Regions from separate parts of the Microbispora sp. NPDC049633 genome, predicted to be linked through region 3. Evidence: riboswitches for the same ligand, from Rfam matches in the RefSeq annotation. Region 3 holds a riboswitch; each other region holds the start of a gene.
The links. A riboswitch is a leader RNA that binds a small molecule or an ion and turns the genes downstream of it on or off. The one in region 3 is predicted to bind cyclic di-AMP.
Positions count from the first base shown of each region.

Region 1: another riboswitch for cyclic di-AMP. It lies ahead of AB0J39_RS29950 (C40 family peptidase); the one in region 3 lies ahead of AB0J39_RS29270 (CHAP domain-containing protein).
Region 2: another riboswitch for cyclic di-AMP. It lies ahead of AB0J39_RS11460 (C40 family peptidase); the one in region 3 lies ahead of AB0J39_RS29270 (CHAP domain-containing protein).

Region 1 is NZ_JBFAOO010000159.1:9,475-16,956, forward strand. It holds gene AB0J39_RS29925 (Lrp/AsnC ligand binding domain-containing protein) at 1-232, opposite strand, end outside; gene AB0J39_RS29930 (DEDD exonuclease domain-containing protein) at 285-2,006, opposite strand; gene AB0J39_RS29935 (GNAT family protein) at 2,085-2,654, opposite strand; gene AB0J39_RS29940 (NYN domain-containing protein) at 2,977-4,293, shown strand; gene AB0J39_RS29945 (NlpC/P60 family protein) at 4,429-5,391, shown strand; cyclic di-AMP (ydaO/yuaA leader) riboswitch at 5,690-5,848, shown strand; gene AB0J39_RS29950 (C40 family peptidase) at 5,970-6,494, shown strand; gene AB0J39_RS29955 (hypothetical protein) at 6,598-7,482, shown strand, end outside.
Region 2 is NZ_JBFAOO010000032.1:35,076-42,557, reverse strand. It holds gene AB0J39_RS11485 (transcriptional regulator) at 1-127, opposite strand, end outside; gene AB0J39_RS11480 (DNA-binding protein) at 124-519, opposite strand; gene AB0J39_RS11475 (PEP/pyruvate-binding domain-containing protein) at 593-1,852, shown strand; gene AB0J39_RS11470 (histidine phosphatase family protein) at 1,933-2,547, shown strand; gene AB0J39_RS11465 (non-reducing end alpha-L-arabinofuranosidase family hydrolase) at 3,167-4,648, shown strand; gene AB0J39_RS11460 (C40 family peptidase) at 4,786-5,121, opposite strand; cyclic di-AMP (ydaO/yuaA leader) riboswitch at 5,470-5,629, opposite strand; gene AB0J39_RS11455 (hypothetical protein) at 5,910-6,998, opposite strand; gene AB0J39_RS11450 (WD40 repeat domain-containing protein) at 7,056-7,482, opposite strand, start outside.
Region 3 is NZ_JBFAOO010000151.1:8,349-15,830, reverse strand. It holds gene AB0J39_RS29285 (hypothetical protein) at 1-342, opposite strand, end outside; gene AB0J39_RS29280 (response regulator transcription factor) at 495-1,148, shown strand; gene AB0J39_RS29275 (HAMP domain-containing sensor histidine kinase) at 1,145-2,332, shown strand; cyclic di-AMP (ydaO/yuaA leader) riboswitch at 2,515-2,648, shown strand; gene AB0J39_RS29270 (CHAP domain-containing protein) at 2,663-3,334, shown strand; gene AB0J39_RS29265 (MerR family transcriptional regulator) at 3,413-4,216, opposite strand; gene AB0J39_RS29260 (alpha/beta fold hydrolase) at 4,239-5,138, opposite strand; gene AB0J39_RS29255 (excinuclease ABC subunit UvrA) at 5,286-7,482, opposite strand, start outside.

The sequences.
Region 1 (7,482 bases), on a different contig from region 3:
AGGTGCGGAAGGCGATGTGCGTCTCGGTGTGGCGCACGCCGGGCACCTTGTTGACGCGGCCGGGCACGACCTCGGCCACCTCCTCGTACCGGCCGACCCTGACCATGGCCAGCAGGTCGAACTCTCCGGTGATCGAGTACACCTCGCTGACGCCGGCGATCTCGGCGATGGCCTCGGCGACCTCGGGGATCCGGTCGACATCCGCCTTGATGTGGACGATCGCGGTGACCATGCGCGTCTCTCCTGCTGTTCCCGGCTTCGGCTTGTCGCCCCAGAGACTAGCGTCACCGCAGCGGCCGTCCCTCACGGCGGTCGCTCCGCTGGTGCCGGTAGGCGCGCTCGATGCGCTCGATCAGCCGCCCCGCGCCGTACGCGGGGAGACTCCAGGCGCCGTCCACCTGGACGAGGCGCACGCCGGGGGAGTCGAGCCAGCGCAGCACGCACTCGGTCTCCTCGGCGCTCGCGGCCGGTGTCGGGCCGGGACCGGGGACGACGGTCTCCGCGGTGGCGACCAGCGCGTCCACGTAGGGAGTGGGATGAGCGCCCCGGGGCATCACCCCGGCCGCGGTGAGCCTGCCGTACCGGATGACGTGGATGTCCCAGCCGCCGTCGAAGGCGGGGCTGGCCGCGACCATCTGCGGGATGCCCGTGAGGGAGCGCAGGCGCTGCATGCGCGCGGCGGTCCTGACGTAGGCCGCGAGCCGGTCGCGGTCGACGGCCGCCTCCTCGTATCGCTGCTCGGCCGAAAGGCGCCGCATGCGCGCCTCCATGGCGGAGAACACCGCCTCGGCGTCCTGCTCCATGGCGTGCCGGGCGCGGCGCACGTGCCGGGCGTAGCTCTCCTCGCTCTCGCGGCCCTCGCAGGGCGCGCCGCAGCGGCCGATCTCGGCGAGCGCGCAGGCGGGCCGTCGCACGCGGGCCGAGATCCGTTCGGTGCACTGCCGCAGCGGCAGCGCCTCGTGCATGGCCGTCCGCGCGTCGTCGGCCGTGCGGCTGCTGCCGAACGGGCCGAGATAGGCCGCCCCGTCGTCGCGGACCTCCCGCACGACGCTGAGCCGGGGGAACGGCTCGTCGGTCAGCTTGAGCCAGACCGCCCGCTCCGGGAAGCGGGACCGCCTGTTGTAGCGGGGCTTGGTCGCTCCGATCATCCGCAGCTCGCGGATCTCAGCCTCCAGCGCGGTGGCGCAGACGATCGTCCTGACCCGCTCGGCGATGCCGACCATCTCGCGGATGCGCGAACGGGTCTCGCTCGCGGTGAAGTAGCTGCGCACGCGGTTGCGCAGGTTGGAGCTCTTCCCGATGTAGAGCGCCTCGCCCCTGGCGTCCTCGAAGACGTAGACGCCCGGCGCGCCGGGCACCCCGTCGGCCAGGTGGCGCTTGCGCTGCTGCTCCGGGGTGGGGGCGCGCACGAAGCCGCGCAGGTCCTCCAGCGTGTGCACACCGAGCGAGCCGACCCGCGCGATGAGGCCGTGCAGCACGTCGACCGTGGCCCTCGCGTCGGCCAGCGCCCGGTGGCAGGGCTCGGTGGAGCTGCGGAAGATCCGGGCGAGGGTGGCGAGCTTGCAGTTGGGGGTCTCGTCGCGGGTCAGCACCCGGCGTGCGAGGTCGGCCGTGTCCACCACCGGGTTGGCCGGGGGCGGATACCCGTTGGCCTGGCACGCCGCCTTCAGGAACGACATGTCGAACGGCGCGTTGTGCGCCACCAGCGCCGTCCCGGCGACGAACTCCAGGAAGCTCGGCAGCACCTCCGAGAACTTCGGCGCGGCCACGACCATCGCGTCGGTGATGCCGGTCAGCACGGAGATGAACGGGGGGATCGGTCCGCCCGGGTCGACCAGCGTGGCGAACTCGCCGATCACCTCGCCGCCGCGCACCTTCACCGCGCCGATCTCGGTGATGGCGTGTTCCGCGGCCGAGCCGCCGGTGGTCTCCAGGTCGAAGACGACGAACGTCACCTCCCGCAGGGGAGTGCCGAGCTCGTCCAGCGTGCCCTGTACCGCATCCACGCCCAAGACCATAGAGACGCCGACCGACAATTGCCGTACCGGCCCCATGCGACGGTAAAGGAACGGCCAGGTGGGGAGCTACGCGGACGCCGCCCCGGCGTGCCATTCGCGGGCCAGCATCGCGTAGATCAGCTCGTCGCTCCACGCGCCGGCGAAGAACTCGTTCTCCACCAGGTGGGCCTCCTTGCGCATGCCGAGCCGCTCCATCAGGCGGGCGGAGGCGGTGTTGCGCGCGTCGCAGTTGCCGTGGACGCGGTGCAGCCCGAGACCCTCGAACCCGATGCGCAGGATCTCGCGGGCCGCCTCGGTGGCCAGTCCGCGGCCCTGGCAGGCCGGATTGAAGACGAAGCCGATCTCGCCCTGGCGGTGCTCACGGCTGCGCAGGAACAGCGTGAGATCGCCGATCACCGGCCCTCCGCCGGCCAGTGCGGCGGCCACGCTGAGCACGTCGCCGTCCTCCCCGAGCGACGCGCACGCGATCTTCCGGTCGAGCGCGGCCTTCGTCTCCTCCCGCGTACGGGCGTCCCAGTACAGGTGTCTGGTCACCTCCGGCAGGGAGTGGAAGGCGTGCAGGTCGTCGAGGTCGGCCTCGGCGAAGGGGCGCAGGACCAGCCGGGGGGTCGTGATCGGGTACGGCGGGGTGAACACGCCGCCAAGCGTACGGACGGGTGCCGGGCGCCCGCCAACGGGTCGTCCGCGCCGGGCCGCACCGCCGGCGGCCCGGTGACAGATCATGAACGCGGCATGGACACGGTGCGACGGCCGTACCCTTGGAAGGGACAAGAACAAGGGAGTGTCTCGCAGATCTTGCCGTGTGAGGGCGGCCCGGTGGGCGCGCCGCGAGGCTCACGTCTCGCGGCGGCGGGCATCGGGGGGCGTTCTCGCACTCGGGGGCGACAGCACCGCGAGGCGCCGCCGGGGCGACCGCAGTGGGCAGAAGATCTGTAGGACACGGCCGAGGAGCGACGAGATGAGTTCAGCCGGAGAAGGCCTGTCTCGTCCGTTGCCCGAGCAGGTCCGCTTACACGTGGTGGAGGTCGCGGCGCAGGTGCTGGGCTCGATGCCCGCCGCCGCCGTGCCGCCGCCGTTGCGCAACATCGCCAAGTTCGACCCACGCAAGCGCGCCCGACTGGGCAGCGCGCCCATCGCGGCCCAGCTGGAGAACGACAAGGAGTTCCGCGAGCGGGTGGCCGAGACGCTGGAGGCGGCCTGGCCCGAGCTGGTGACGAGCCTGGCCGAGGGTACGGTGCCCCCCGCGGCCGAGCCGGTGCTGGTCGCGGCGGCGGCCTACCTGACCCGTCCGCCCGGCTGGCCGGACCTGGTCGAGCAGGCGCGGGCCGACCTGGAGCAGGCCGCCGCGGCGGGCAGCCAGCGGGAGCAGGCGGAGACGCGGCTGCGCGAGCAGCTCGCGGCGCAGCGAGCCTCCGCCAAGGAGGAGATCGACCGGGTGCGCGAGCAGCTCAAGGCGGCCCGCGCGGAGAACTCCGACCTGCGGCGCAAGCTGCACGAGGCCCGTGAGCGGGTCAGGGCCGCCGAGACCAGGGCGGCCGAGCTGGAGGCGGAGACGGCCGAGGCGCGGGCCAGGGTCGCGAGCGCCAACGGCGCGGCCGAGACCGAGCTGCGCCGGCTCAAGGAACGCCTGGCGGACGCCGAGCGCCAGCTGGAGGCGAGCCGCAGGGCCGCCCGCGAGGGCCGCAGCATCGAGGACGCCCGGGTCCGGGTGCTGCTGGACGCGCTGCAGGACACCGCCGCGGGGCTGCGCAAGGAGCTCGGCCTGCCCACGACGATCAGCAGGCCGGCCGACTACGTGACCGCCGTCGTGCCGGGCGAGCCGGGCGTGACGGCCGTGCCCGCGCGGGCGCTGGCCAACGACGACCCCCAGCTGCTCGACCAGCTCCTGGCCCTCCCTCACCTGCACCTGATCGTCGACGGCTACAACGTGACCAAGACCGGCTACCCCTCGCTGACCCTCGCCGACCAGCGGGCCCGGCTGCTCACCGGGCTCGGCGGGCTCGCCGTCCAGACGCGGGCGGAGGTGACGTGCGTCTTCGACGGCGCCGAGCTGAACGGGCCCGTCCAGGTGTCCGCGCCGCGCGGGGTCCGGGTGATGTTCAGCGCGCCCGGGGAGATCGCCGACGACCTCATCCGCACGCTGGTGCGGGCGGAGCCGTCGGGGCGGGCGATCGCGGTCGTCTCCTCCGACCGGGAGGTGGCCGAGTCGGTGCGCCGCATGGGCGCGCGCCCGGTGCCCTCGCTCCTGCTGCTGCGCCGGCTCGGCCGCGGTTGAGCGCCCGTACGCACGCTCCGGACGCGCCTCGTCGCCCTGTGTCATGACCACGGCGAATACCTGCGACCAGGTTGAAGCTTCATGATCGCCTAGATAGAGTCGCGCGCAGGTTTCGTAGATCTAAAGGGGGCCTCAGTGCGAGGGCGTGTGCCGGTGGCCACCGGTTTGGCCGCCGTGGTCCTGCTGATGCCGGTGACGGGCGCGCAGGCGGATCCGAAGCCCACAGTCGCGCAGGCCAAGGCGAAGCTGAACAAGCTCAACGAGCAGGCCGACAAGCTCGTGGACCGCTACAACGCGGCCAACGAGAAGTGGAAGAAGGCGAGGCGGAAGTACCTCGCCGTCAACGAGGACTACAAGAAGCACAACGTCCGGGTGGAGGAGCTCCGCTCCGGGCTGGTCACGATGGCCGTCAACAGCTACCAGGTCGGCGAGATGGGCTCGTGGGGCGGCGTCTTCTACAGCTCGAATCCCGACTCCACGCTCAGCGGCCTCGCCACGCTCAACCACATCTCGGCCGAGCGCGCCGGGCGGCTCCGGGAGTACGAGAGCGCCATCCAGGGCCTCAAGGACCGCCGTGACCAGAGCAAGGCGTCCTACAACGAGGCCGCCGACGTCAGGAGCGAGCTCGCCGACGAGAAGGAGAAGGTCGACAAGCTCGTCAGGGAGCAGATGAAGCTGCTGCGCTCGCTCGGGACGTACAACCCGGGCAACCCGAACAGCGCCGGCATCGTCTACACCGGGCCGGCGTCGGGCAACGCGCTGGCGGCCCTTCAGTTCGCCTACAAGCAGGTCGGCAAGCCCTACCGCTACGGAGGCACCGGGCCGGACTCCTGGGACTGTTCGGGTCTCGTGCAGGCCGCCTGGTCGGCCGCGGGGGTGACCCTGCCCCGGACGAGCTACGAGCAGTGGGCCTGGGGCGCGAGCCGCAGGGTCTCGCTGGACGAGCTCCAGCCGGGCGATCTGCTCTGGCACGCCGGGTACGGGCACGTCGGCATCTACGCCGGCGACGGCAAGGTCGTCCACGCTCCGCAGACCGGAGATGTTGTGAAGATTGTCACACTTGCCGAGTATCACGCCATCGGCGCCGTCCGTCCCTGACGTCTCGCCCGCGCTGTGATGGTTGCGTCTGAAGTGACCGAACTCAGCCTCTGTGGCGGGACTGTGAGCAGAGTCACATTTAGCCATCCGTGCTGCGGGTAAGCTGCGGTTTCTTCTCCGCGGCCTTCGTTATCCGATCTTTATCCGGCGGCGGGGCTTTGCCGAACGCGCCGGGTCCTGGGTAGCTTCTGGGCCGCGGCGAGCACGCCTCGCCGCCGCGAACCGGTCCGGCCGGCCGGTAGCGCGAACAATTCCACCGTCATCGGCGCCCCCAACACCCCCTCGCGGGATCCCCGGCGCCGGTGGCCTGCCGAGTCCGTGCAGTCAGGAGGCACGGAGCCGGGGAACCATCGACCTTCACGCGAAGGTCCGGGGTGAATCGGCGCATCGCGCGCCGTAGGGCGACTTCCCCGCCCGAACCCGTCAGCTAACCCGGTAGGCGTTTGCGGAAGAGCCGAGGAGAGATCCTGTCTACCACCCCCGCTAGCCTGTCCCGTATTGCCCGAATTGCCCTTGGAAGTGCCGCTCTGACGGCATCCGTAGGGGTCGCCGGTGCGCATCCGGCGGCGGCCGACACGGTGACGGTCACGGTCGTCAAGACAGCCCCCGAGACGAAGACGGCCCCGAAGACGGCCACGGCGACCGGTGCGAACACCACCGCCCGCCAGGCCGCGGCGAAGAAGCAGGCGACGAAGAAGAAGTCCGCCGCCAAACGGAAGGTCAGCAGAAGCGCGCTCCAGCGGGCCAAGGCCCTGCGCGCGGTGCAGACCGCCAGGAAGCAGATCGGCGACCCCTATCGCTACGGGGCCACCGGACCGGGCGCGTTCGACTGCTCGGGCCTGGTCCAGTACGCCTGGCGCAAGGCGGGCGTACGGCTGCCGCGCACGACGTGGTCCATCCGCGGCGCGGTCAGGAAGAAGGTGTCCTGGGGGCACTTCGAGCCCGGTGACCTGATCTTCACCAGCGGCGGCGGTCACGTCGGCATGTACGTCGGGCACGGCAAGATGGTCCACGCTCCGCACAGCGGCACGCGGGTGCGGATCGACAAGCTGGACGCCTACCGGAGGAGCACCTTCGTGGGTGCCGTCCGTCCGGGCGTCTGAGGGCGCCGGTCACCAAGCCCCCTCGACCGGTGCCGTCCTTGCGGCCCCGTCCACCTCGCCGAGGTGGACGGGGCCGTGGCATGTGCTGGCTACCATGCACGGCGTGACTGTCACGAGCGGCGTGCCCGTAGTCGTGCCGGACGGCGTGCCGGGCGTGCGCGCCGAGGCCGACCGGCGCCGGCCCGCGAATCCGTCCCACGGAGTCCGTCCCCGCCGTGCCGCGGCCGTGGCCGTCGCGCTGGCCGCGCTGCTGGCCGGGCCGGAGGCCGCGGCCCCGCCCGATCCGCTGCTCGCCCTGCGGCTCGACGCCCGCGCCGCCGCGCGGGAGCATCCGGGCATGTGGACCGGTGCCTCCGTCGCCCGCGGCGCGCGCGCTGTCGTCGTCGGGTCGCCCCGGCCGCTGGTCGCCGAGATCGCCGCGCTGGCCGATCGCGCGGACCGTGCGGTGCGGAGGATCTGGGGCGGGTACGGCGGCGCGGTGGTCCTCGTGCCTCGCGGCGAGGAGCAGACCGCCGTGCTGGCCGCGCCGGCGAAGGTGGAGGGCCTGGCGGCCGTCGCCACCGGCGGCCGGGTGATCGTGCAGCCGGCCGCGTTCGCCCGCCTGTCCGCGACGGGCCGCCTGGTCGTCGTGACCCATGAGCTGACGCACGTCGCGACCGCCGGCCCCCGCGCCGTCCCGATGTGGCTCATGGAGGGCTTCGCCGACTACGTGGGCTACTTGGACAGCGGGCTGCCGGTCCGCACGGTGGCCGCCGAGCTGGCCGCCGACGTGGCCGCCGGCAGGCCGGCGCTGCGGGAGCTGCCGGGGCCCGGCGACTTCGCCGCCAGGCCCGCCCAGGCGTACGAGGAGGCGTGGCTGGCCTGCCGCTACATCGCCGCCCGGTTCGGCGAGCGGAGGCTGGTCGCCCTCTACCGCGCCGCGCGGCGCGAGGAGATCGGCGCCGCCCTGCGGGAGGTGCTCGGGCTGACCCCCGGCCGCCTGACCCTC
Region 2 (7,482 bases), on a different contig from region 3:
CGAGCAGCAGTTCTTTCGTCTCGGCCGTGTCGAGCCCGTACCGACGGGCGATCACCGGGGTGTCCGCGAACCCGGTGACGCGCACGGCGTGCAGGACCAGGAGGCCGGGCGGAGAGTCACACGTCACGAGTCGGCGTCCTGTCGTGAGGTGAGGCGGGTGTAGTGCTGCTGGCACGCCTGCGGGGAGTTGAACCCCATCGCGTGCGCCATCTGCGCCCAGGTCAGGCCCGCGCTGCGGGCGATGAACAGCAGGGCGGATTCGAGCCCTTCGACCTCGGCTCGTGCGGCGGGCAGGAGGGCGAGCGCGCTCAGGATGTCGGCCGGGTCCAGATCGGCGTTGCGCCAGACGGCGAACTGCACGAGATCGACCGCCGACGGCGGGACGGGCGCAGGCCGCCACGGACGGGCGTCGAGCGCATCCGCGCCCAGGTCCAGAAGACGGTCACGCGCCTCCTGCTCGCGCCGGGCCCGGACGTGGTCCGCGTGCGTGCCGCGACCGATGTCGTCCTTGCGTTCCATGCGTCTCAGACTGCACAATCAACGAATTGTTGTCAATTTTATGTTGAAAGGCTGAGCGGTGATCGTTCCCCTCATGGAGGCTGTCGCCGATACCTGCGGGGGCAAGGCCGGCGCACTCGGTGCGTTGCACCGCGCGGGTCTGCCGGTTCCCGACGGCTTCGTCGTCCCGTTCGCCGCCTACCTCGCCGCCGTCCGCGACCTGGACCTCGGGCGGCTCGACGGCGAGGCGGACGACGCCGACGAAATCGACGCGGTCGACGCGGTCGACGCGGTGCGGCAGGCGATCGGGGCCCGCCCGATCCACGCGGCCGTCGCCGACGCGCTGGGGCGCGCGCTCGGCGAGCTCGGCGATCCGCCCGTGGCGGTGCGATCATCGGCAGCAGGGGAGGACACCGGTCAGGCATCGGCCGCCGGTCAGCACGAGAGCTTCCTCGCCGTGCGCGGAGTCGGTGAGGTCGCCGCCGCCGTACGCGCCTGCTGGGCGTCGCTGTTCTCCTCGCGTGCCATCGCCTACCGTGCCGCCTCCGGCCGCCACGACCGGCGATCCGGCGATCTTCTGATGGCCGTCATCGTCCAACGCCATGTGGACGCCGAGGCGTCCGGCGTCATGTTCACACCCGCGGACCGGAGCGATGCGACCCGGATCGAGGCGTCGTGGGGCCTCGGCCCCAGCATCGTCGAGGGCAGGGTCACCCCGGACACCTACCGTGTCGCCGGGGACGGGTCGGTCACCCGCACCGTCGCGGACAAACAGAGCCGCCTCGACCGGCGCGGCGCGCGGCTCGTCGTCCACGACGTGCCCACAGCCACCCGGAACCAGCCGGCGATCGACGACGCGACCGCCGTACGGCTGGCCGAGTTGGGCGAACGGGCCGCCGCCGTCCTCGGTGGACCGCAGGACGTCGAATGGGCGATCGCCGGTGGCCGCACGTGGGTTCTGCAAGCGCGGCCGGTCACCGCCGCGCTCCCGCCGCCGGCATCGCCTTCCGGCGCTCCGGACACTCCGGCCGCTACGTTCTACGGAACGCCGGGCAGCCACGGGACCGTGACCGGCACCGCGAGGATCGTCCGTGGTCCCGTCGACTTCGCGCGCGTGCGCTCGGGCGACATCCTCGTCTGCCCATTCACCGACCCCGCGTGGACCCCACTGCTGCGCATCGCCGCCGGCGTCGTCACCGAGACCGGAGGCGTGCTCTCCCACGCCGCGATCGTCGCTCGAGAGCACGCCATTCCCGCCGTCCTCGGCCTCCCGAACGCGACGAGCGACCTCCGGGACGGCACCGTCGTCACCATCGACGGCACCACCGGCACGGTCACGGCAAAGGGCGACTGACCTCCTCGGCATCCCGCCGCCCCACCCCACGGCGAAAGGAGGCGGGGAAGGGTCCGCAGGGACTCCCGCCCCGGCTGCGCATGGCTACTCGACGCCTCTACCTGGCCCGTCACGGTGCGGCCGACGCGTTCGGGAACCTCACCGACATCGGACGCCGGCAGGCGGCCCTGCTGGGCGAACGGCTCACCGGCGTACCGGTCGACGCCGTGTGGCACTCGCCGCTGCCACGCGCCGTCGCGAGCGCGCGGGAACTCGCCCGTCACCTGCCGGGGGTGCCGGTGGCCGAGGTCGCCGAACTCGTCGACCACGTGCCCTACGTCCCGGGCGCGGCCGAAACGCCTCCGTCCTGGGCCGGCTTCTTCGACGGCTACGACGACACCGAGGCGGCCTCGGGCCGCAGACTCGCCGAGGCCCTGGTCGCCCGGTTCGCGAAGGTCCCCGGCACCACCGCGGAGGGAACCCGGCACGACACACGGGAGGTGCTGGTGACGCACGCCTACCAGATCGCGTGGCTGGTGCGGCACGCGCTGGACGCGCCGCCGTCTCGGTGGCTCGGGTTGAACAGCGCCAACACCGCACTGACGGTCATCGACTACCGCGACGGCCTGCCGCCCACGCTCGTGATGTTCAATGACATGAGCCACCTCCCGCCCGACCTGCGCTGGACCGGGTTCCCCGAAGGCGTCAGGCCGTGAACCGGGCTCCCGGCCGCTCGCCGGGGAGCGCGGCAATCGGTGATGCGGCAGGCCGCCGCCCGCGTCGGCGCGTACTCGGTTGAAAGTTTCATCACGTGCCGGATCGCATGCGGTGCGGGCCGGGCCCGTAATGCCAGCTGAGTGCGTTCCAGGAGCGCGAGGCGCCGCCGAAGCTCCCGGTCGGCTCTTGACGGACCCCGGCGGATCCTAGTTTGCTCCGCCATTATCACCGGCAACGAGACCTGTGGACGCGGCTCTCCGCGTCGTGAATTGTGAGCGCTAACACGCGCCGGCCACGGAAAGGAGGGTCTCCATGATCGGAGGCGGTCCGCGGCCGCGCGCCACCCCGGCGGCATCCGGACGTGGTCGGCGGGGGGCAGAGTCGCGTCCTTGACGCGGTGCCTCGCCCGGTCGTATCCGCGCCGCTGCACCATCACCGACGAGTAGCCGAGGGAGAGGAACCCGGGATTGCGCCAGATGTTAGCGCTAACAGATCCGTGGTCGCCCTTGGCCTTTCCATTGCGGACTGTACCTGTCCGCCTCCGTGCAATCGCTGCGGTTTTTCCTGGCGTGGCCCGCTTCGCCACGCTTTCACCCCCCGAAGGAGGAGAACGAAACAATGGATTCACCCCCCATTCGCATGACGAGCGGCCGGCGTCGTTCGCCGGTCGGTGTCGGCGTACGCCTCGTGGCGGTGCTGGCCGCGTTGGTGGCGGCCACCGCGACGTGGGCGGTGCCGGCGTCGGCGGCGCCCGCACCCCTGGTGAGTGCGGCGTCGGGGCGTTGCCTGGACGTGGCGGGCAACACCGACGCGCTGGGCACCGCCCTGCAGATCTACGACTGCAACGGGCAGGCGAACCAGGGCTTCGAGTTCACCTCCGCCGGTGAGCTGCGGACCTTCAACGGCACCCGGTGCGTGGACGCCTACAACATGGGCACGACGAACGGCACCAAGGTCGTGATCTGGTCCTGCAACGGCCAGAACAACCAGAAGTGGCGCCAGAACTCCGACGGCACCATCGTGGGCGTCGCGTCCGGGCTGTGCCTGGACGTCGTCGGCGCCGGCACCGCCAACGGCAGCCAGGTCCAGCTCTACAGCTGCTGGGGCGGCGACAACCAGAAGTGGAGCATCCGCGGAGGTGGCGGCCCGAGCTCGTCACCGTCCCCGACGGTGACGCCGACCGGCGGCACGTGCGACCTCCCGTCGACGTACCGCTGGACCTCCACGGGCTCGCTGGCGAACCCGAAGTCCGGATGGGTCTCGCTCAAGGACTTCACCAACGTCGTCTACAACGGCAAGCACCTGGTCTACGCGACGACGCACAACACGGGCACGAGCTGGGGTTCGATGAACTTCGGCCTGTTCACCAACTGGTCCGACATGGCCTCGGCCAGCCAGAACACGATGCCCTTCTCGGCCGTCGCGCCCACGCTGTTCTACTTCGCTCCGAAGAACATCTGGGTGCTGGCCTACCAGTGGGGCGGGACCGCCTTCTCCTACCGGACCTCCAGCGACCCCAGCAACGTGAACAGCTGGTCGGCGCAGCAGACGCTGTCCACGGCGAGCATCACCGGCTCCGGCACCGGCCCCATCGACCAGACCCTCATCGGTGACGGCCAGAACATGTACCTGTTCTTCGCCGGGGACAACGGCAAGATCTACCGGCAGAGCATGCCCATCGGGAACTTCCCGAGCAGCTTCGGCTCCAACTACACCCAGATCATGAGCGACACGACGAACAACCTGTTCGAGGGCGTCGAGGTCTACAAGCTCCAGGGCCTGAACAAGTACCTGATGCTGGTCGAGTCGATCGGCTCGCAGGGCCGTTACTTCCGCTCGTACACGGCGACCAGCCTGGGTGGTTCGTGGACCCCGCAGGCCACCAGCGAGAGCAACCCCTTCGCGGGCAAGGCCAACAGCGGCGCCACCTGGACCAACGACATCAGTCACGGTGACCTGGTCCGCAGCAACCCCGACCAGACCAAGACCGTCGACGCCTGCAACCTGCAGCTGCTCTACCAGGGCCGCAGCCCCAGCTCCAACGGCGTCGACTACGGCCTCCTGCCCTACCGGCCGGGCGTGCTGACGCTGCAGCGCTGACGATGTGACGCAGGATTCATGAGACCTCCGGTCGGTGTCGCCCGACCGGAGGTTTCCTGTTTCCGAGGGCGCGGGCGCGCGCGGGGTTCCCGGCCTGCGTCGCCGCAGGCCGGGAACCGTCGTCCTCGCGCCCGGTGTCAGACCCCCGGGCGTACGGCGGTGAGGAAGCTGCTCCTCCAGTAGCCCTTGAGGCTGTCGATGCGGACCACCGCGCCGCTGTGGGGGGCGTTGATCACCTTCTTGTGCCCGATGTACATGCCCACGTGGCCGCCGCCGCTGGTGAAGACGAGGTCGCCGGGCTTGAGGTGGGCCAGGCGGACCTTCTTCTTGGCGGCGTTGAGCATCGACCACGTCGTGCGCGGGAGCTTGATCCCGGCCTTGCGCCAGGCGAACTGGACCAGCCCGGAGCAGTCGAACGCCCGCGGGCCTGTGGCGCCCCACACGTAGGGGTCGCCGAGCTGCTTCTTCGCCACCTTGATGGCGCGCTCGGCCTTCTCCTGCTGGAGAGCGGACTTGCTGAGCTTCTTGGCCGCGGCGGCGTCCGGGGTGGCCCCGGCGGTGGTCGCCGCCGTGGTCGCCGCCGCAGTCGGGATCGGGGTCGGGGTCGTGGGCGCCGCGGCGGTGTCCGGGGTGGCTCCCGTCGCGGGGGGCTGGGGCGGGATGAGCGTCGAGGCGGGCTGTGGTGCCGTGACCGTCCCCGGAGCGGCGGCCGCGGGCAGTGCGCCGAAGGCCGCTACAGAGGCGGTGAGCGCGACGCCACCGATCGTGACGCGGGCGATGCGGGACAGGGTGGCGGGGTTGGTAGACAGGGGGTCTCTCCTAGAGTCTTCCGCTTGCGCCTACCGGGTTAGCTGACGGATTCGGGCAGGGAAGTCGCCCTACGGCGCTCGGCGCGCCGATTCACCCCGGACCTTCGTGCGAAGGTCGACTGGTTCCCCGGCTCCGTGCTTCCTTGCCGCACGGATTCGGCGTCACCGGCGCCCTGGGGGGCGGAGAGGACACGACGACGGTGACAGTGGATTTTCGTTTTCAAGCACGGCGGTGCCGGTTCCGCTACGGCGGCGTCATGGGGTACGCCGCCGTCGCAGGGCAAGGAAACTACCAAGCTCTCCCATATCCGGGCAAAGGGCACATAAAGGGTAAGAAGCCCATAAAAGGGATCATGGCCACATAATCGCAGGTCAGAGCCGCGTGCTTGGAGAAACGTGGCGCTCGTCACACCCGGACGAGAGCCGGAGGGAAGCTTCCGGCATCGTGAAGATCAGCGCGTACGCCAGAACGTGCCGTTGGCCGAGGGGTCGTCGGGGTCGCCCTGCGGCACGGTGAAACCCGCGCCCCACAGCGCCGCCGTGCCCGGCCTGCGCGCGATCGAGGACAGGACGGCGTCGGTGCCCGCCTTCCGGGGGAGGGGGACGCTCCTCCACGCCGAGCCCGTCACGTGCCACAGGGTGGGGTTCCAGTTGCCCTGCACGACCCACATGCCGCCCTTGCCGTCGGGCTCCACCTCCGTGTACGGCTGCGCGTTGGCGGCGCCGACCGAGGCGGACCAGGACGTGCCGTTCCAGCGCATCACCAGGGTGCGGTTGTAGGTGACGTCGTCACCCTCGTCGTCCGCGCCCTCCCAGGTGACGCCGCCGACGGCCCACACGTTCCCCGGGCTCACGACGGCGATGTCGGCGAGGAACGCGACGGCGTCGGGGGCGGGCAGCTTGACCGCGGGTGTGGGCACCAGCGCCCAGGACCCTCCGTTCCACCGCATGATCGCGGGACGGTCGCCCTTGCTGCCCGCCGCCCAGACGTCGCGGGCCCTGTACGCGTCGACGGCGGCGGCGTGAGCCGGCAGCCGGACGCTCTTCCACGAGGATCCGTTCCAGTGCCTGGCCGAGGCCGAGGACCCGGCCACCGCCCAGACGTCCTTCGCGCCCGTCGCGTCGGCGTCCGTCGCCGAGAACGCGCCGCCCAGCGAGAAGGTGGTCCACGCGCGGCCGTTCCACCGGGCGGCCTTCCCCTGGCCGAAGACCCAAGCGTTGCTGTTCGAGGTGGCCGCCACGGCCTTCAGCTCGTACGGCGGGGCGCCGGGGACCACCTGCCACGCCCGGCCGTCGTACCTCTGGACCAGGCCCCGCTGCTTCCCGTTCGCGACCCGGTGACCGGCCGCCCACACGGAGCCGTCGGCCAGGACCGTCACGTCGTCGAGGACGTCGTCACCGGGCAGGGTGTTCACCCTGGCCAGCCGCCACGCGGCGGTCTCCCCGGCCCGGCCGCCCTCGTGGGTCACGCCGGAGGCCGCCACGGCGGGCGCGCACGCCAGCCCGAGCGCCGTCATCCCCGAGACGAACACGGTACGCACAACGCCTCCCCTTCCGTCATGAGGATGACGTTCGGAGGAGAGGGTCGGTTCACTTCGTCACCGGGACGATTTGCTCGCCTTCTCCGTCCACGGTTCGTACGTGCTGTCTCCCGGGAGCACCCAGACCCGCGTGTCGGGCCTGGTGATCGTGCGTAGCGGCGTCGCCTTGCCGGTCGTCTTCGAGACCCGGTAGACCGCCACGCCGGTCTTGGTCTTCGAGCGCACGACCACGCGCCCCGCCGTGTCGAAGTCGAGGTCGTCGATCTGCTGCCCACGGGGCAGCCGCACGGTCACGGTGCCGCTCTCGTGGCCGGTGCGCAGGTTGAGCAGGCGTAGCTTGCGGGACTCCGGCCACGAGCCGACGGGCACCGCCGCCGTCACGTAGTCGTTCGCCAGGGCCACCACCCACTTTCGCGTCTTCGGCCGCAACCGGGCACGCAGCGCCCGGTCGAACACCGTCACGCGGCCCCCTACCACCCCCTGC
Region 3 (7,482 bases):
CGCGTCCTTCATGAAGTGCTCGCAGGCCTGCATGGCCTTGCGCATCGTGGCCTCCTCGCCCTTCTTGCCGGTGATGCGGACGCGTCCGTCGGGGCCGGGGTCGGGCATGTCCACGCCGTGCTCGCGCATGCACTGGGCGAACTTCAGCTGGGCCTCCTGCAGGTCGGCCGGGCCTCGCGCGGACGGCTTCGCCGTCGCGGTGGAGGCGGCGCCGCCGGCACTGGCGACCCCGTCGCCGGTGGGGGCCGCGCCGCAGGCGGCCAGTGCCAATGCCAGTGCCAATGCCAGTGCCGGCGCGAGCCCGAGGGCCGGTGCCAGGGCGCGTGGCGGTCGTACGCGCATGAGTCGCTCCTCCTCTCCCGGGACGTTCGCCCGGGACGCGGCCCAACTCCAGCGGAGGCGGTGCTAAACGCGGATAAGCGAGATCGGCTCGTCCGTGCTTATCCGCGGCTAACACCTCGTGCGTCACGCTCGGAGCCGAGCGGGAGGTTGGGATGCGGGTGCTCGTGGTCGAGGACGAGGAACAGCTGGCCGACGCGGTCGCCCGGGGGCTGCGGCTGCACGCGATCGCCGTGGACGTGGCCTACGACGGGCGGGAGGCGCTGGAGCTGACCGCCTACGTCGACTACGACGTGGTCGTGCTGGACCGCGACCTGCCCGACGTGCACGGGGACGAGGTCTGCCGGGAGCTGATCGGCGCGGGCGGGGCGAGCCGCATCCTCATGCTGACCGCGGCCGGGCGGATCAGGGACCGGGTCGGCGGCCTGTCCCTGGGCGCCGACGACTACCTCGTCAAGCCGTTCGCGTTCGCCGAGCTGGTGGCCCGGGTCCGGGCGCTGGCCCGGCGCTCGTCCCGTGCGGTGCCGCCCGTGCTGGAGCGGGCCGGGATCCGGCTCGACCCCGCCCGCCGTACGGTCGTGCGGGACGGGCGTCAGGTGGTGCTGGGCCGCAGGGAGTTCGACGTGCTGCACGAGCTGATGCGGGCCGGCGGCGACCTGGTCACCTCGGCACGGCTGCGCGCCAATGTGTGGGACGAGCACTCAGACGCCGGGACGGGCGTGCTGCGCGTCACGATCACCTCGCTGCGCCGCAAGCTGGGCGTCCCTGCCGTGATCGAGAACGTGCCGGGCCGGGGGTACCGGCTGTGACGCGTGCCCTGTTCTTCTGGGGCAGGCTGGGCCTGCGCATGCGGCTCGCCCTGCTGTACGGCGGGCTGTTCTTCGTGGCGGGGTCTGTGCTGCTGTGGTTCACCCACCTGCTGACGGCTCGGGCGCTCAACCAGCGGTTCGTGGTGGCGGTGGGGTCGAAGGTGACCGGCGGAGGCACCCCCGACGCCGTCCCGGGCGGCGCGCTGCCCGGCGCCGACATGCTCGCGCAGCGGGTGCGTACCGATGTCGAGCAGGGGGCGGCCGGCGTGCTGAGCGACGTCCTCGGGTCGTCGCTGATCGTCATGATCCTGGTCGGGGCCGTCGCGGTGCTGCTGGGATACCTGGTCGCCGACCGCGCGCTGCGCCCGCTGGAGCGGGTGACCGAGACCGCGCAGCGGCTGTCGGAGAGCACGCTGCACGAGCGGATCGCCCTGAGCGGCCCCCAGGACGAGGTCAAACGGCTCGCCGACACCTTCGACGCGATGCTCGACCGGCTGCACCGGGTGTTCGACGCCCAGCGTCGGTTCATCGCCAACGCCTCCCACGAGCTGCGCACCCCGCTCGCGGTCAACCGTACGGTGCTGGAGGTGTCGCTGGAGGAGCCGGCGGCGTCGGAGGACCTCAAGGCGCTGGCCCGGGCGCTGCTCGGCACCAACGCCCGGCACGAACGGCTCATCGAGGGCCTGCTCATGCTGGCCCAGTCGGAGCAGGAACTCACCGCCCGCAGGCCGGTCGACCTGCGGCAGGTCGTCCGTACGGCGATGGAGCAGATCGACCTGCAGCCGCGCCGCGGGAAGGTGGTCGTCCACGAGGACCTGCGCCGGGCGGTCGCGTACGGCGATCCGCTCCTGCTGGAGCGCTGCCTTATCAACCTGCTGGAGAACGCGATCAAGTACAACGTGCGGGACGGGGAGGTCTGGGTCCGGCTGCGGGAGGACGAGACCGGGGTGAGCGTGACGGTGGAGAACACCGGGCCTGCGGTCCCGCCCTACGAGGTGGACGATCTGTTCGAGCCGTTCCGCCGGCTCGGGGGCGACCGCGTCCGCTCCGCCCGGGGGGCGGGGCTGGGCCTGTCCATCGTGCGGGCCATCGCGGTGGCGCACGGCGGCACGGCGGAGGCGGACGCCCGGCCGGCGGGCGGCCTGACGGTGACCGTGCGCCTGCCCGGGGCGGCTCAGAGCTGATCACATCCGGAGTGCCGTACCCACTGTCGCCCGGTCTCTCCCTGCTCGTGAGTAAAATCCGAGTTGTTCTAACTTGACCGGTTTGACCTGGTCTATTACCTTTTAGGCAGCTCAGGGCGCACTTGCTCATTCAATGGTCAAGAAGCCCTCCTCAGACCGACGCGGCCGGCCGATCCCGGCTTGCCGCCCGGCCGCCGAGTCCGCGTCCGCGCGGAGCCGGGGACCCACCTCTCCTGGGGTGAATCGGCATGCCTGCCGTAGGGCGCCTTCCAGCCCGAACCCGTCAGCTAACCCGGTAGGCGGCATGGAAGTAAGGGAGTTCGCCCCACCATGCACGTCCTCAACACCTGCGTCCGCGCCGCCCTCGCGAGCACCGCCCTCGCCTCGGCCGTGCTTGTCGCGGCACCGGCCGCGCACGCCGACAACCCCGCCACCGGCAAGGGCCCGGCGGCCACGCAGTCCATGGCCGAGATCGCCAAGACCCTGCCCAAGGTCAGCGCCACCGACGTGCTGAACCTGGCCAAGAGCCAGGTCGGGATCAGCGAGAACGCCTACGGCGGCGGGACGAAGTTCCAGCAGTGGTACATGACCACTCCCCGCGCCCAGGAGACCCTCGCCCGCGACGGAGGCAATCTGAAGGGCTACCTGAACGCGCCCTGGTGTGACATGTTCGTCTCCTGGGTCGGTCACCAGCTCGGCATCGGGCCGGTCATGGGCTCCGACGCCTACACCGTCGAGCACGCCCACTGGTTCGCCGATCACGGCCGCTGGGGCCGGACGCCCAAGCCGGGCGCGGTGGTGTTCTTCAACTGGAACGGCAGCAAGGACATCGACGACATCGTGCACGTCGGCTTCGTCGTCAAGGACAACGGCGACGGCACCATCCGGACCATCGAGGGCAACACCGGCAACGGCGCCGTCGAGGCCCGCACCCGTAACACCTGGCAGGTGGTCGGGTACGGCTACCCGATGTACCCGGGCGAAGCCGCCGCTGCCGCCTGACGCCCGACGCCTCGAAGCGCGCCGGACACCCCGGCGCGCTTCGCCGTACCTCCCGCCACGGGCGCCCGGCGCGAACGCTCACGTCGTCGGCCGCCCACGCGGCGCGCCCGGCCTGGGGGCCACGCGCTCGAGCTTGGTCCAGCCGGTCCAGCCCCGCTGCCTCAGCAGCTCGATCAGCCGACGCGCCGGCGGCACGGTGTCGAACGCCAGCGTGTCCATGAGCGTGACGAGCGGTGACTCGATGTCGGTGTCGTCGACATAGTCCTCGCCGCGCTCGTCGGCCATCCGCGTGATGTAGGCGGCCAGCTTGTCGGCCAGCTCGACCAGCCGCGGGTCGTCGTCGGCTCGGTCGAGAGCCTGACTCAGGGTGAGGTAGAAGCCGGCGAGCAGCGGGTCGTCGATCTGCTCGCGCTTTCTCGCCATCCACTCCGCGACTCGCGCGGGTGAGTGCGCGGCCAGCGGGATCCAGCCGTCACGCTCGGCCCGGACGATTCGCTCGTCGACGCCGAGCGCCCGCAGCCGGTCGAGATACTCGACCACCTCCGAAGGGAGCGCCAGGCCGTCCCCGGAGGCGAGCCGGGCGATCCGCTCGCGATGCCGCTGCCGCTCCCGGATCTCCGCCCGCAGCCGCCTGTCGATGTCCGCGACCGCCGCGGCGAACTCCTCCTCACCGGCCCGCAGCAGCTCCCGCACCCGCGCCAGCGGAACCCCGGCCTCGGCGAGGGTCCGGATTCTGATCAGCTCGATCACGGCGCCGGCGTCGTATCTGCGGTAGCCGGAGTGGTCGCGCTCCGGCTCCGGCAGCAGCCCCTTGGCGTGGTAGTGCCGCACCGCGCGCACCGTCACTCCGGCGTAGGACGCCAGCTCGCCGATGGTCAGCATCAGACCGGTCTCCAGGAGTCGCTCAAGAGGTCGCCTGGCCGGGTGGGCCTTCCGCACCACGAATGATCTGGGCGATCCGCGGGGCATGGGTGAAGACCAGCCGGTGGTCGGCGTCGAGCCATGTGGTGGTGATGTGCGGGTGCTCGTGGACAAGCCGCTCGACGCCGGCACGCCAGATCCGGTTGAACCGCGGTGCGTGCCCTTCGCCGCTCTCGCCGGCCATCGAGGTCGACATGATCATTTTGATGGGCCGGTCGATCTCTTCGTATCGGTCGAGGATCTCGGACCGAATCACGTCGATCTCGAGGTTCAGGTCGAGAATCTCCCGGGCGGTGAGCGACACCTGACGGGCAGTGCCCCGCTCGGCCTCCTGCCGCGCCGACTGATCTTCCCACATGGCGCGAAACTCCGGCAGGACGGACTCGGTGATGAACGGTTCGGACACCGGGTTCGCCCCGTCGATGAGCACGAGCTCGGCGACGGCGCCGGGATGCTCGGAGGCGTAGTGCACGGCCAGGTCAGCGCCCAGCGAGTAGCCCACCAGCACGGGCGCCGCGGACAGGCCGAGGTTTCCCAGCTCCGCCATCACCGCGGCGAGATCGCCGAGGAAGGCCTCGAAGGAGTACCGGCCGGCGGCCGAGGCGAGGCCGTGGCCGCGCAGGTCGAATGTCACCACCTCGTGGTCGTGCCGCAGCAGCTCGGCCAGCTCCTGCAGGTCGGCCTGTGTCGAGTTCAGACCGGGGCACAGGACCAGCGGTCGTCCCCGGCCGTCGCGGGACACCGGGATCGTGACGCCGTCGTGGTGGATCATGAAATGCCGCGTCGTCCTGTCGCCTCTCTCGGCCCGCTCTCCATCGTCGTCGTGCTCGCCGTGCGACGTGCGCAGTCCGGCGACCTGGGTCGCACCGGTTTTCGTGGTCATGCCCCCATGCTGAGAGATTGACCCAGCGTCAGGGTCAAGCGGCGCGGCGACGTGACGCCCGTCCGTGGTCACCGCCGGCCCCTGCTCCGATGGGGCAGGGGCCGAGGGCGACGGGCCCTGCCCGTACGCCCGCGCGGGTGGCCCGGGTCAGGCGCCGACGTAGGCCGCGAGGTGCTGGCCGGTGAGGGTGGAGCGGGCGGCGACGAGGTCGGCCGGGGTGCCCTCGAAGACGATCCGGCCGCCGTCGTGACCCGCGCCGGGACCGAGGTCGATGATCCAGTCGGCGTGCGCCATCACCGCCTGGTGGTGTTCGATGACGATGACCGACTTGCCGGCGTCGACCAGCCGGTCCAGCAGCCCGAGCAGCTGCTCGACGTCGGCGAGGTGAAGGCCGGCGGTCGGCTCGTCGAGGACGTAGATCCCGCCCTTGTCGGCCATGTGGGTGGCCAGCTTGAGCCGCTGCCGCTCGCCGCCGGACAGCGTGGTCAGCGGCTGGCCGAGGGTGATGTAGCCGAGCCCGACGTCGGCGAGCCGGTCGAGGATGGCACGCGCGGCCGGTGTGCGCGCCTCGCCGGAGCCGAAGAACTCCTGGGCCTCGGTCACCGGCATCGCGAGCACCTCGCTGATGTCGCGCCCCCCGAGGCGGTGCTCCAGCACCGATGCCTGGAACCGCTTCCCCTCGCACTCCTCACATGTGGTGGAGACGCCGGCCATCATCGCGAGGTCGGTGTAGACGACACCGGCGCCGTTGCAGGTGGGGCAGGCACCCTCGGAGTTGGCGCTGAACAGCGCCGGCTTCACGCCGTTCGCCTTCGCGAACGCCTTACGGATCGGGTCGAGCAGCCCGGTGTACGTCGCCGGGTTGCTCCGCCGCGAGCCGCGGATGCCGCCCTGGTCGACCGACACCACTCCCGCGCCGGCCGGGATCGACCCGTGGATGAGCGAGCTCTTGCCGGAACCGGCGACTCCGGTGACCACGACGAGCGCTCCGAGCGGGATGTCGACGTCGACGTCGCGCAGGTTGTTGGCTTTCGCGCCGCGGATCTGCAGCGTGCCGGTGGGCGTGCGCACCGTCTCCTTCAGGGCGGCCCGGTCGTCGAAGTGACGGCCGGTGACGGTGCCACTGGTCCGCAGGCCCTCGACGGTCCCCTCGAAGCAGACGGTGCCGCCCGCCGTGCCGGCGCCGGGGCCGAGGTCGACGACGTGGTCGGCGATGGCGATCATCTCCGGCTTGTGCTCCACGACCAGCACCGTGTTGCCCTTGTCCCGCAGCCGCAGCAGCAGGTCGTTCATCCGCTGGATGTCATGAGGGTGGAGGCCGGTCGTGGGCTCGTCGAAGACGTAGGTGATGTCGGTGAGCGAGGAGCCGAGGTGGCGGATCATCTTGACGCGCTGCGCCTCGCCGCCCGACAGCGTGCCCGACGCCCGGTCGAGCGACAGGTAGCCCAGCCCGATCTCCACGAACGAGTCGAGGAGCTGCCGCAGCGTGGACAGCAGCGGCGCGACCGACGGCTCGTCGAGGCCGCGGACCCAGACGGCCAGGTCGCTGATCTGCATCGCGCAGGCGTCGGCGATGCCGATCCCCTTGATCTTGGAGGACCGGGCGCCCTCGTTGAGCCGGGTGCCCTCACACTCGGGGCAGGTCATGAACGCGACCGCACGCTCCACGAACGCCCGGACATGCGGCTGCAGCGCCTCCTTGTCCTTGGACAGCATCGACTTCTGGATCCGCGGGATCAGGCCCTCGTAGGTGAGGTTGATGTTGTCGACCTTGATCTTGGTCGGCTCCTTGTGGAGCAGGTCGTGGAGTTCCTTCTTGGTGAACTCGCGGATCGGCTTGTCCGGATCGAAGAAACCGGAGCCGGTGAAGATGCGGCCGTACCAGCCGTCGACGCTGTAGCCGGGGATCGTGAGCGCGCCCTCGTTGAGCGACTTGGAGTCGTCGTACAGCTGCGACAGGTCGATGTCGGAGGTCCGGCCCATACCCTCGCAGCGCGGGCACATACCGCCGGTGATGGTGAACTCGCGCCGCTCCTTCACGGTCTTGCCGCCGCGCTCGAGTTTGACCGCGCCCGCTCCGCTGATCGAGGCGACGTTGAAGGAGAACGCCTGGGGCGAGCCGATGTGCGGCTGTCCGAGCCGGCTGAACAGGATGCGCAGCATCGCGTTGGCGTCGGTGACGGTGCCGACGGTCGAGCGGGGGTTGGGGCCCATCCGCTCCTGGTCGACGACGATCGCGGTCGTCAGCCCGTCGAGCACGTCGACCTCGGGACGCGACAGCGACGGCATGAAGCCCTGCACGAACGCGGAGTAGGTCTCGTTGATCAGCCGCTGCGATTCGGCG